Regions from separate parts of the Streptomyces sp. LE64 genome, predicted to be linked through region 1. Evidence: riboswitches for the same ligand, from Rfam matches in the RefSeq annotation. Region 1 holds a riboswitch; the other holds the start of a gene.

Region 1 (5,010 bases):
TCCTCGGAGGCGTACGGATTGCCGATCAGCGAGTTCGTCACGACCTTGAGGCTGCCCTCGACGTACTGCTCGGTCTCGTAGTACGTGCCCGCAGACATGCCCGTCTTGAACGCGAAGGCGTTGCCCTCGTTCACCAACGAGCGAACCCCCCACTCCCAGCGTTCACAGAACGACGTGAAGTCACCGGTCAGGCCCTCGTGGCCGAGTTCAAGGCCGGACAGCGCGATGTCTCCGAAGCCGCGCCCTGCGCTGGCCTCGCCGACCATGCCGAGCTCCTTCAACTCGGCCAGCGCCTCGGTCAGCCCCTTCGCGATCAGCGCGAGACCGTCGGCCTTCAGATCCTTGCCACCGCCGCTCATCGCCCGGCCCCCTCCTCGACGGTCACCTCACGGTCGACCGCTACCGGGTCCGGCACGATGCCCCTGACCGGCGGGAACACCATCCCGTCCGTCCCGTCCGCACAATCCAGGACCACCCCGCACGGCACACCCATCGCGGGCACCGCGACATCCAGCAGCCGCGCACCCAGAATCGTGCGGTACGTCCACTCGCGGGCGAACTCGCCGCGGGCCCGGGCGTACCGGGCCAGGGCCTGTTCGTCGGAGAAGGCCAGGATGAACCTGATGCCGTTGAAGTCCGCCGTCAGCAGCCCTCGTTCCTCACCCGGACCCGGTTCCCCGCCCAACGGGACCAGGACCGCCGTCCGCCGGAACCCACCCAGGAGCCGGGCAAACTCCCGCTTACGGGCCACCACTTCGGAGGCAACGAGCAAGGCACCGGCATCATCAACCACCATGCCAGGATCATCCGCCTGCGCACCGGGCTCTTCCCGCACGGGCGACGCCGGTTCACCCACTCCGCCCTCGACGTCCCGCCCAACGTCGGGCGACGACACCGATCGAACCGGACCACTCATCTCCACGTAGTCGGCGAGACGAGACCTCGGCGTTTCCCGCGGCTGATCCACCGCACCCCCGTGCTCAGTCATCCAGACATCATGGCGCACCCCACCTCCCGAACCACAACACGCCTACGACACACCCATGTCACGGAACCCGAGCCCGACACCCACCCGAAAAGTCACCACCACACCCGGCACCGATGCGACGTCACCCACCAGGAACAGCACACGCCGCGCCAGCCGCCGACCAGATTCGTCCGGGGGCTCCGGAGCGAGGATGCGAGGGGCGGCCTCCACGGCTTCCGGGTCGCGCAGGCCAATGCGGCGAGGACAGCAATGGCTGCTCGACCAGGCTGTCGCGGAGCTCGTCCAGCGAGAGCTTCTTGCCGAACTCCGGGCCCTCGTGGCGGGCTCGGAAGTTTGACAGCTCGGCAAACGCAGACTGATTCACTCCGGCCTTGGTGCTGGTCGGGTTTCGCCGAGACGGGGCACAGGATCAGGCGAAGGCCGTTCTCACGTCAGGCAACAAAGCCTAAAGAGTCACCACGTCACGCGTCTTCGCGCGCGGACATGTTCCACGTCCTGCGGCACGCGTACGCCAGCGTGCAGTTGGAGGCGGGGCTCGCCGACGCCGGGCACAAAGTCCCTGAAAAGTCCCTGGCTGCCGATTGGGCCACCGGTCTCGCCCTGAAACCGCACCTCAGGAGCATGATCACCATGGTGGCCGCGACGAACGTCAAGTACAAGGAGACCGCCCGGGGCGGGCTCGCGGTGAACATCATCGAGTGCTGACGGCCCGGACCCGGACCGGCCCTTCCGCGTCCCTCGGCGCGGTCAGGGCCTCACCCGCCCGCACGGCGCACAAGTCGGCCCGGAGCCCCGTGTGACCCGATCCGGGGTCACGTCCAGTGGATTCGCCGGGGCGGACGACGATAAAATCGGGAGGCAAGGCCCGCGGTGCAGGGAAGCCGGTGCGATTCCGGCACGGTCCCGCCACTGTGACCGGGGAGCGCGTCGTCGAGCAGGACGCCACTGACGAGTTGGACGTCGGGAAGGCGGACGGCGTGCGCTGATCCGGGAGTCAGGATACCGGCCGCGGGACGTTCCGTGTTGTCCACGAGGATGGAGCTGACACGCATGGCACCGTTGCGCACCCCCGACTCCGCTGAACCCGCGCTCTGACGGATTCCGGCCATCCGCGATCCCGCGCCCCGGCCCTCGTCGCGCCCGCCCGGGTGCGGGCCTGGTGCGCGCCATCCCCGGATCCCTCCTGACGAGAGCAGGTAGTCATGGTCCGAGAGCACGAACGCACCGCCCTGCGCGCGTGGACGCCCTTCGTCGGCGACGAGCGCACCCCGGGTGCCGCGGAGGCCCACGGCGAGGTCCACGGCCTCGACGTGCCCGTCCCGGTGCCGTTCGCCCACCACCCCTCCGGTGCCGGGAAGGGGTCCGACTCCGGCCATCGCGACCGGTACGGTCCGGACGCCGTCCGTTCCCGCCGGCCGGCCGGGCTGTGCGAAGGCGCGGGCTCCACGATTCCCACGGCGGGTTGAGCGGCCGTGACCAGCGCCCTGCTCAACGAGGACCAGCAAGCCCTCGTCGAGGCCACCCTCGACTTCACCCGGGAGCACCTCGCGCCCCGCGCCCTGGAGTGGGACCGCGACGAGCACTTCCCGGTGGACGTGCTGCGCAAGGCGGCCGCACTGGGCCTGGGCGGCATCTACGTCCGCGAGGAGTCCGGCGGCTCCGGTCTCAACCGGTCCGACGGGGTCCTCGTGTTCGAGACGCTCGCCTCCGGCTGCCCGTCCATCGCTGGCTACCTCTCCATCCACAACATGGCCGCCTGGATGATCGACCACTACGCCGACGACTCCCAACGCGAGCGGTGGTTGCCGCGCCTGTGCACCATGGACGACCTCGCCAGCTACTGTCTCGCCGAACCGGGCGCGGGTTCCGACGCGGCGGCCCTGACGACCCGCGCCGTACGGGACGGTGACGGCTGGGTCCTCACCGGCGTCAAGCAGTTCGTCTCCGGTGCGGGGGCCTCCCGGTTGTACGTCGTGCTGGCCCGCACCGGCGGCGCGGGCGCCGACGGGGTGTCCGCGTTCGTCGTCGACCGGGACGACCCGAACCTCTCCTTCGGGCGGCCCGAACGGAAGATGGGCTGGAACGCCCAGCCGACCCGTCAGGTGGTCCTGAACGGGGTCCGTCTGCCGGCCGACCGACTCCTCGGCCGTGAGGGACAGGGCTTCCGGATCGCCCTGCACGGGCTCGACAGCGGCCGTCTCGGCATCGCCGCCTGTTCCCTGGGCGGGGCCCGCAGCGCCCTCGACCGCAGCCTCGCCCACCTCGCCGACCGCGAGGCGTTCGGCCAGCGCCTCCTCGACGCCCAGGCCCTGCGCTTCCGGCTCGCCGACATGGCGACCGAACTCACCGCGGCCTGGGCCCTGGTCCAACAGGCCGCACAGGCACTCGACCGGGGCGATCCGCAGGCGCCCTACCTGTGCGCGATGGCGAAGCGGTTCGCCACCGACACCGGCTACTCGGTCGCCGACCGTGCGCTCCAGCTCCACGGTGGGTACGGCTACCTCAACGAGTACGGCATCGAGAAGATCGTCCGTGACCTGCGGGTCCACCAGATCCTGGAAGGAACCAACGAGATCATGCGCGTCATCGTGGCCCGGGGGATGACGGAGGCGTTCGGATGAGCGACGTCCTGTTCCACACGCGGGGCCGTGCCGCCCACATCACCCTCAACCGCCCCCGGGCGTTGAACTCCCTCACCCACGGGATGGTGCTCCGCATCGACGGGGCGCTCACGGAATGGGAGCGCGACCCCGCCGTGGAGACGGTCGTCATCACCGGCGCCGGGGAGCGCGGTCTCTGCGCGGGTGGCGACATCCGCGCCATCCACGACGACGCCCGCGACGGCGACGGAACCGCCTCGGCCGCCTTCTGGCGCGACGAGTACCGCCTCAACGCCCGGATCGCCCGCTACCCGAAGCCGTACGTCGCCGTCATGGACGGCCTCGTCATGGGCGGCGGCGTTGGCGTCTCCGCGCACGGCAGCGTCCGGGTCGTCACCGAGCGTTCCGACATCGCCATGCCCGAGACCGGCATCGGGTTCGTCCCCGATGTCGGCGGCACCCGCCTGCTCGCCCTCGCCCCCGGAGAACTCGGCACCCACCTCGCCCTGACCGGCGCGCGGATCGGCGCCGCGGACGCCCTGCTGTGCGGTCTCGCCGACCACTACGTGCCCTCAGCCTCGCTCCGCCCCCTCATCGACGACCTCGCCCGGCTGCCGGTGCACGAGGCCCTCGCGCGTCACGTCCAGGCCCCTTTGCCGGGAGAACTGGCCGAGCAACGGGAGTGGATCGACGACTGCTACCGCGCGGACACCGTCGAGGAGATCCTCCGACGCCTCCTCGCCCGGGGCCGCCCCGTCGCCGAGGAGACAGCCGGGACCCTGCTCGCCAAGTCCCCGACCGCCCTCAAGGTCACCCTCGCCGCGCTGCGCCGCGTCCGCCGGCTCGGACCGCTGGAGCGGGTCCTCGACCAGGAGTACCGCGTCTCCTGCGCCTGCCTGCGCCACCCCGACCTGGTGGAGGGCATCCGTGCCCAAATCGTCGACAAGGACCGCGAGCCCCGCTGGTCGCCGGCGACCCTCGCGGAAGTCGCCGAAGCGGATGTGGAGGGTTTCTTCGCCCCGCTCGGCGAGCGGGAACTCGGTCTCGCCGACCGGCCCCGCACCACCGAGGAGGCGCCCTGGTGAGCCGGACCGTCCTGGCCCCCGGAGGCCGACGCACGGGCGGGGCCGGGGCGCCGAAGCGTCCCGGCCCCGCAGGACCGGAGGTCAGACGGAGGGCAGTTCGCCCCGGACGGTGCGGGCCGCGGTGACCAGGTTCTCCAGCGAGGCACGCGTCTCGGGCCAGCCGCGGGTCTTCAGACCGCAGTCGGGGTTGACCCAGAGCCGCTCCGCGGGGATCGCCTCCAGGCCGGTGCGCAGCAGCTCGGCTGCTTCCTCCGCGCTCGGCACCCGGGGGGAGTGGATGTCGTAGACGCCCGGGCCGGCTTCGCGCGGATAGCCGTGGGCCGCGAGTTCGCGGGCG
Region 2 (5,010 bases), 3.8 Mb from region 1:
AGCGCAGCGCGGCCACCGTGCCCCGGGTGCCGGGCACCACCACCAGGTCGGCGTCGGCGGTCTCCTCCGGCCGGTCCACGAAGCGGACGGTGACCCCGGGTTCGGCGGCGAGCGCGTCCACGTCGGTGAAGTTCGACATCAACGGCACCGCGCACACCGCGATCCGCAGCACCTCGGTGCCGTGCGGCTCGCCGGCCGGCGACTCGCGCACCGTGCCCCGCAGCGACACCCGCAGCCCGTCCTCCTCGTCGATGCCGAGCCCGTGTTGGAACGGCAGCACCCCGTAGGTGGGACGGCCGGTGAGGGTGCGCAGCATGTCGAGGCCCGGCTCCAGCAGTGAGACGTCGCCGCGGAACTTGTTGACCAGGTAGCCGGCCACCAGGGACTGGTCCTCGGGGGCCAGCAGCGCCGTCGTCCCGAAGAAGGAGGCGAAGACCCCGCCCCGGTCGATGTCGCCGACCACCAGCACCGGCAGCCGGCCGGCCCGGGCGACGCCCATGTTGACGATGTCGGTGCGCCGCAGGTTGATCTCGGCCGGGCTGCCCGCGCCCTCGCACACCACCACGTCATGGGTGGCGCGCAACTCCTCCAGGCACCCCACGACGGTGTCGAGCAGCGCCTCGCGGCCCCCGGGCACCGGCTGGCCTGCCTCGGGGCCGCCCGGCGCGCCGAAGAAGCCGCGCGCGCTCATCTCCCCGACCGGACGCCCCATCAGCACCACCTGGCTGGTGCGGTCCCCGCCGGGCTTGAGGAGCACCGGGTTCATCAGGGCGCTCGGCTCGACCCGGGCGGCCTGCGCCTGCATGGCCTGGGCCCGGCCGATCTCGGCGCCGTCCCGGGTGACGAACGAGTTGAGGGACATGTTCTGCCCCTTGAACGGGGCGACCTTGACGCCCCGGCGGGCCAGCCACCGGCAGATCCCGGCGGTGACCACGCTCTTGCCCGCGTCGGAGGTGGTCCCCGCGACCAGCAGTCCGCCCCGCAGCACCCCTACCGTCCCTTCCCCGTGACCGTGCGCCGGGCCGCGAGCGCCCCGCGTCCCGCCACGCACACCGCGAGCGTCAGCCAACCCACCCGGCGCGACAGCCGCACCGCCCGGTCGATGTCCGCCACCGTGACGGCCCGCCCGTCCCCGTTCAGCACCGGCCGGTGCTCGACCCGCCCGCCGTAGGAGAGGGTGCCGCCGAGGCGGACGCCGAGCGCACCCGCGAACGCGCTCTCCGCCACGCCCGCGTTGGGGCTCGGGTGGCGTCGGGCGTCCGCGCGCCAGGCCCGTGCGGCGGCGGCCGGGGCGCCCCCGGCCGCCACGGCCAGGGCTCCGGTGAGCCGGGCCCCGGGCCAGCCCGCCACGTCGTCCAGGCGCGCCGAGGCCCAACCGAAGCGGCGGTGGCGGGGCGACCGGTGGCCGACCATCGCGTCGAGGGTGTTGACGGCGCGGAAGCCGACGAGTCCGGGCACCCCGCCGATCGCCCCCCACACCAGGGCGCCGACCACGGCGTCGGAGGTGTTCTCGGCGACGGATTCGACCACGGCCCGGGCGATGCCGTCCGCGTCCAGGGCCTCGGGGTCCCGTCCGCACAGGTGCGGCAGCCGTCGTCGGGCCGCGGCGAGGTCGCCCACGGCGAGGGCGGCGCCGACGGCCGCGGCCTCGCGGCCGAGACTGGTCCCGCCGACCACCGCCCAGGTGGCGGCGGCGGTCAGGGCGACCGAGGCGGTGCGCGAGGGGGCGGCGGCGCGCGCCACCAGGGCGGCGGCGCCGGCCGCGCCTCCGGCGCAGAGCGCGGTGTGCAGTGCGCCCCAGCCGCGGTGGTCGCGCCAGAGGAGGTGTTCGAGGGCGCCCGCAGCACGACCGAAGGCGGCGACCGGATGTCCACGGCGGGGGTCGCCGAGGAGGAGGTCGCCGATCAGTCCGGCGGTGGCGCCGTAGGCGAAGGTGCGCCCGGCCCGCATCGGCTCAGCCCGCCGGGCGTCGGCGGGCCCGCGTACGGTCGTGGGGTCCCGTGCCGTGGGGCGCGGGACGGGCAGACGGGTGCCCCGGCATCGCTGTGTCCTCACTCGGGGTCCGCGCCCCGGGTCGACGGAGACGACCGCGAGAGTCTCCTGGCTCCCGGATCGGCGTCGCCCCCGGTCTTCCAGCCGCGTGACGGCCGTGACGTGTGGTGCGGGGGAGCGCTCCCCGGTGACAGTGGCGGGACCGCGCCGGATTCGCACCGGCTTCCTCTCTGCTGCCGCCGTAATGGCCCGGGCAGTCCACCACGCCCCGAGAACACCCGTCAACCGCGCGCTGACCTGCGGCGGGGCAGTGTGTGAAGCCCCACACACGACGAAGGCCCGGTGGGTCACCACTGTGGGGGCGGTGACCGACCGGACCGGAGATCGCAACCTGGGGGGTTAGGCGACGATCAGGTTTATGCCGTAGGCGACGGCCGCGACGCAGAGGGCGAAGCAGGCGACGGCGCCGGTGGTGGCGATGGCGGCCGAACCGCCCTTGGCGTGTCCGTCGCCGGCGAGTGCGGCCTCCCGCTTGGAGAGTCCGACGAGGCCGAGGGTGAACAGGCCCACCAGGACCACGGTGACCACGAGGCTGACTCCGAAGACGGAGCCGAGTGCTGCCCAGTCGATTTTCATTGGGGGTTCCTTACACCTTGGCGGTCCGCGGCGCGGACTCCGTCGAGGGGCTGTTCGGGTCCGCCGGGAGGGTCACCGAGAGGTCACCCGTGACGGCGGTGGTGTCGCCGGCCGGCGGCGGGGTGACCGCGGCCATGGCGGTGGTGACGACGCCCGCGGGCTCGTCGTCCACGTCGTTGACGTTGGTGTGGTCGACGACCTCCTTGCGGGAGCGCAGCCAGATCGCACCCGATCCGCCGACCAGCAGTGCCGCGGTCGCGGCGACGCCCCAGGGGCCCTGCTTGGTGAGGAGTTCGGCGAGGGCGCCGACGACACCGGCGGCCGGCAGCGTCAGACCCCAGGCGACGAACATCCGGGTGGCGGTCGACCAGCGGACCACTCCGCCCTTGCGGCCCAGACCCGCGCCCATCACGGCGCCGGAGCAGGACTGCGTGGTGGAGAGGGAGAAGCCCAGGTGCGAGGAGGCGAGGATGACCGTGGCGGCGCTGGACTGGGCGGCGAAGCCCTGCTGCGGCTGCAGGTCGGTCAGGCCCTTGCCCATGGTGCGGATGATGCGCCAGCCGCCCAGGTAGGTGCCGAGCGCGATGGCGACACCGGCGGAGACGATGACCCACATGGGCGGGTTGGAGCCGGGGGCCAGTGCGCCACCGGTGACCAGGGCGAGGGTGATGATGCCCATCGTCTTCTGGGCGTCGTTGGTGCCGTGCGCCAGGGAGACCAGGGCGGCCGAGGAGATCTGGCCGGCGCGGTAGCCCTTGGAGCTGGCCTTGTCGCTGACGTTGTTGCCGAGCTTGTACGTCAGGCGGGTGGCGATCATCGCTGCGATGCCGGCCACCACGGGGGCGGCGACTGCGGGGATGAGGACCTTGGTGACGACGGTGGAGCCGTTCACCGAGTCCCAGCCGGCCGACATCACGGCGGCGCCGATCAGACCGCCGAACAGGGCGTGGGAGGAGCTGGAGGGCAGACCTACGAGCCAGGTCAGCAGGTTCCAGAGGATGGCGCCGACGAGCGCCGCGAAGATGACTTCGGGTTGGATGCCGCCTTCGTCGATCATGCCGCCAGAGATCGTCTTGGCGACTTCGACCGAGAGGAAGGCTCCGACCAAGTTCAACACGGCGGACATTGCGACCGCCGCTTTGGGCTTCATAGCGCCAGTTGAGATGGTCGTCGCCATCGCGTTGGCCGTGTCGTGGAAACCGTTCGTGAAGTCAAACACGAGAGCGGTGACGATCACGATTCCGAGGAGGAGCGTGATGTTTTCCATTTACCCAGGCTTCCGTGGGGCGTCAGTGGGGGTTGGAACGTAAGCAACCTGAGTTAACGGAAGATGAACTGGGGCAGGCATCACGGTGACTCGATCTGAGGGAGCTTTATTCCGCATGGGGAGGTCGGTCGATCGGGGGGGTAAGGGGGCTGGAGCGGTGGGCTTCGGGTGGTTCCGTGCAACGGCCCCACACGCCGCCGATGACCCGTTCAGCGTCTCATCCGACTGTACGGCCCTTCATCGGCCCGCCGCCCCACATACCCTCTTTGTCCGATCTAAGTAAGACACATCACTCGACCGGTGCTCCCGGGCGTCCGGCGGGCTCCGTCCGGGGGGTCCGGCCGGGTGAACCGCCCGGGACGCGGCGGCGCCCGCTGGCCGCGCCCCACCCCCGCCCCGACACTGGACACCGTGCGCACCGCCCGAGCCGCGACAGCCGCCACCGCAGCCGCCGCCACCGCGACCGTCACCGGCCTGCTCGCCCTGGCCGCGGGACGGTTCGCCAGCGACGCCGCCCTGAAACCCCGCCCGGGTCACCCGCTCCCCACCGACCCGCGACTCACCGTCCACGCCGTCACCGCCGACCGCGTCACCCTGACCAGGGACCTGGCCAGCCTGCGCCCCGGCACCTACGGCCTCACCGGCCGCCGCGTCCACGCCGTCGTCGGCCCGGTCGTCCCCGACGCCCCGCACACCGCCGACACCGTCGTCCGCCGGCTGGACGGCGTCACCCACGGCACCCTCGCCCCGGGGACCACGGTCCGGCTCACCCCCCAGGTCCACACCGGCGACCCGGGCACCGCGCTGGGCCTCGACCACCAGGACGTCGAGGTCCCCGGCGAAACGGGGCTGCTGCCCGCCTGGTGGGTGCCCTCCGCCCGGGACACCTGCGTCATCGCGGTGCACGGCCTCGGCACCACCCGCGAGCACCCGATGGTGGTCATGGACTTCCTGCACCGCAGCCGGTTCCCGGTGCTCTCCCTCGCCTACCGCGGCGACCGCGGCGCCCCCCGCGCCCCGGACGGCCTCAGCCACCTCGGGGAGACCGAGTGGCGCGACCTGGACGCCGCACTGCGCCACGCCGTGCGCCGGGGCGCCGAACGCATCGTGGTGCA

Evidence for each region. Region 1 has a riboswitch for cobalamin ahead of ACSMX9_RS21750 (hypothetical protein). Riboswitches for the same ligand answer to the same signal wherever they lie in the genome.
Region 2: it holds a riboswitch for cobalamin, as region 1 does, so the genes downstream of both, ACSMX9_RS04525 (cobalamin biosynthesis protein) here and ACSMX9_RS21750 (hypothetical protein) in region 1, are expected to answer to the same signal.

What each region holds. Positions count from the first base shown of each region.
Region 1 covers NZ_CP199708.1:4,807,765-4,812,774, reverse strand. Annotated here, with positions in the region: gene ACSMX9_RS21765 (hypothetical protein) at 1-359, opposite strand, end outside; gene ACSMX9_RS21760 (hypothetical protein) at 356-988, opposite strand; gene ACSMX9_RS21755 (hypothetical protein) at 1,472-1,693, shown strand; cobalamin riboswitch at 1,840-2,013, shown strand; gene ACSMX9_RS21750 (hypothetical protein) at 2,191-2,454, shown strand; gene ACSMX9_RS21745 (acyl-CoA dehydrogenase family protein) at 2,461-3,609, shown strand; gene ACSMX9_RS21740 (enoyl-CoA hydratase/isomerase family protein) at 3,606-4,673, shown strand; gene metE (5-methyltetrahydropteroyltriglutamate--homocysteine S-methyltransferase) at 4,755-5,010, opposite strand, start outside.
Region 2 covers NZ_CP199708.1:1,012,509-1,017,518, reverse strand. Annotated here, with positions in the region: gene ACSMX9_RS04530 (cobyric acid synthase) at 1-985, opposite strand, end outside; gene ACSMX9_RS04525 (cobalamin biosynthesis protein) at 991-1,950, opposite strand; cobalamin riboswitch at 2,095-2,220, opposite strand; gene ACSMX9_RS04520 (hypothetical protein) at 2,392-2,628, opposite strand; gene ACSMX9_RS04515 (anion permease) at 2,639-3,895, opposite strand; gene ACSMX9_RS04510 (alpha/beta hydrolase family protein) at 4,307-5,010, shown strand, end outside.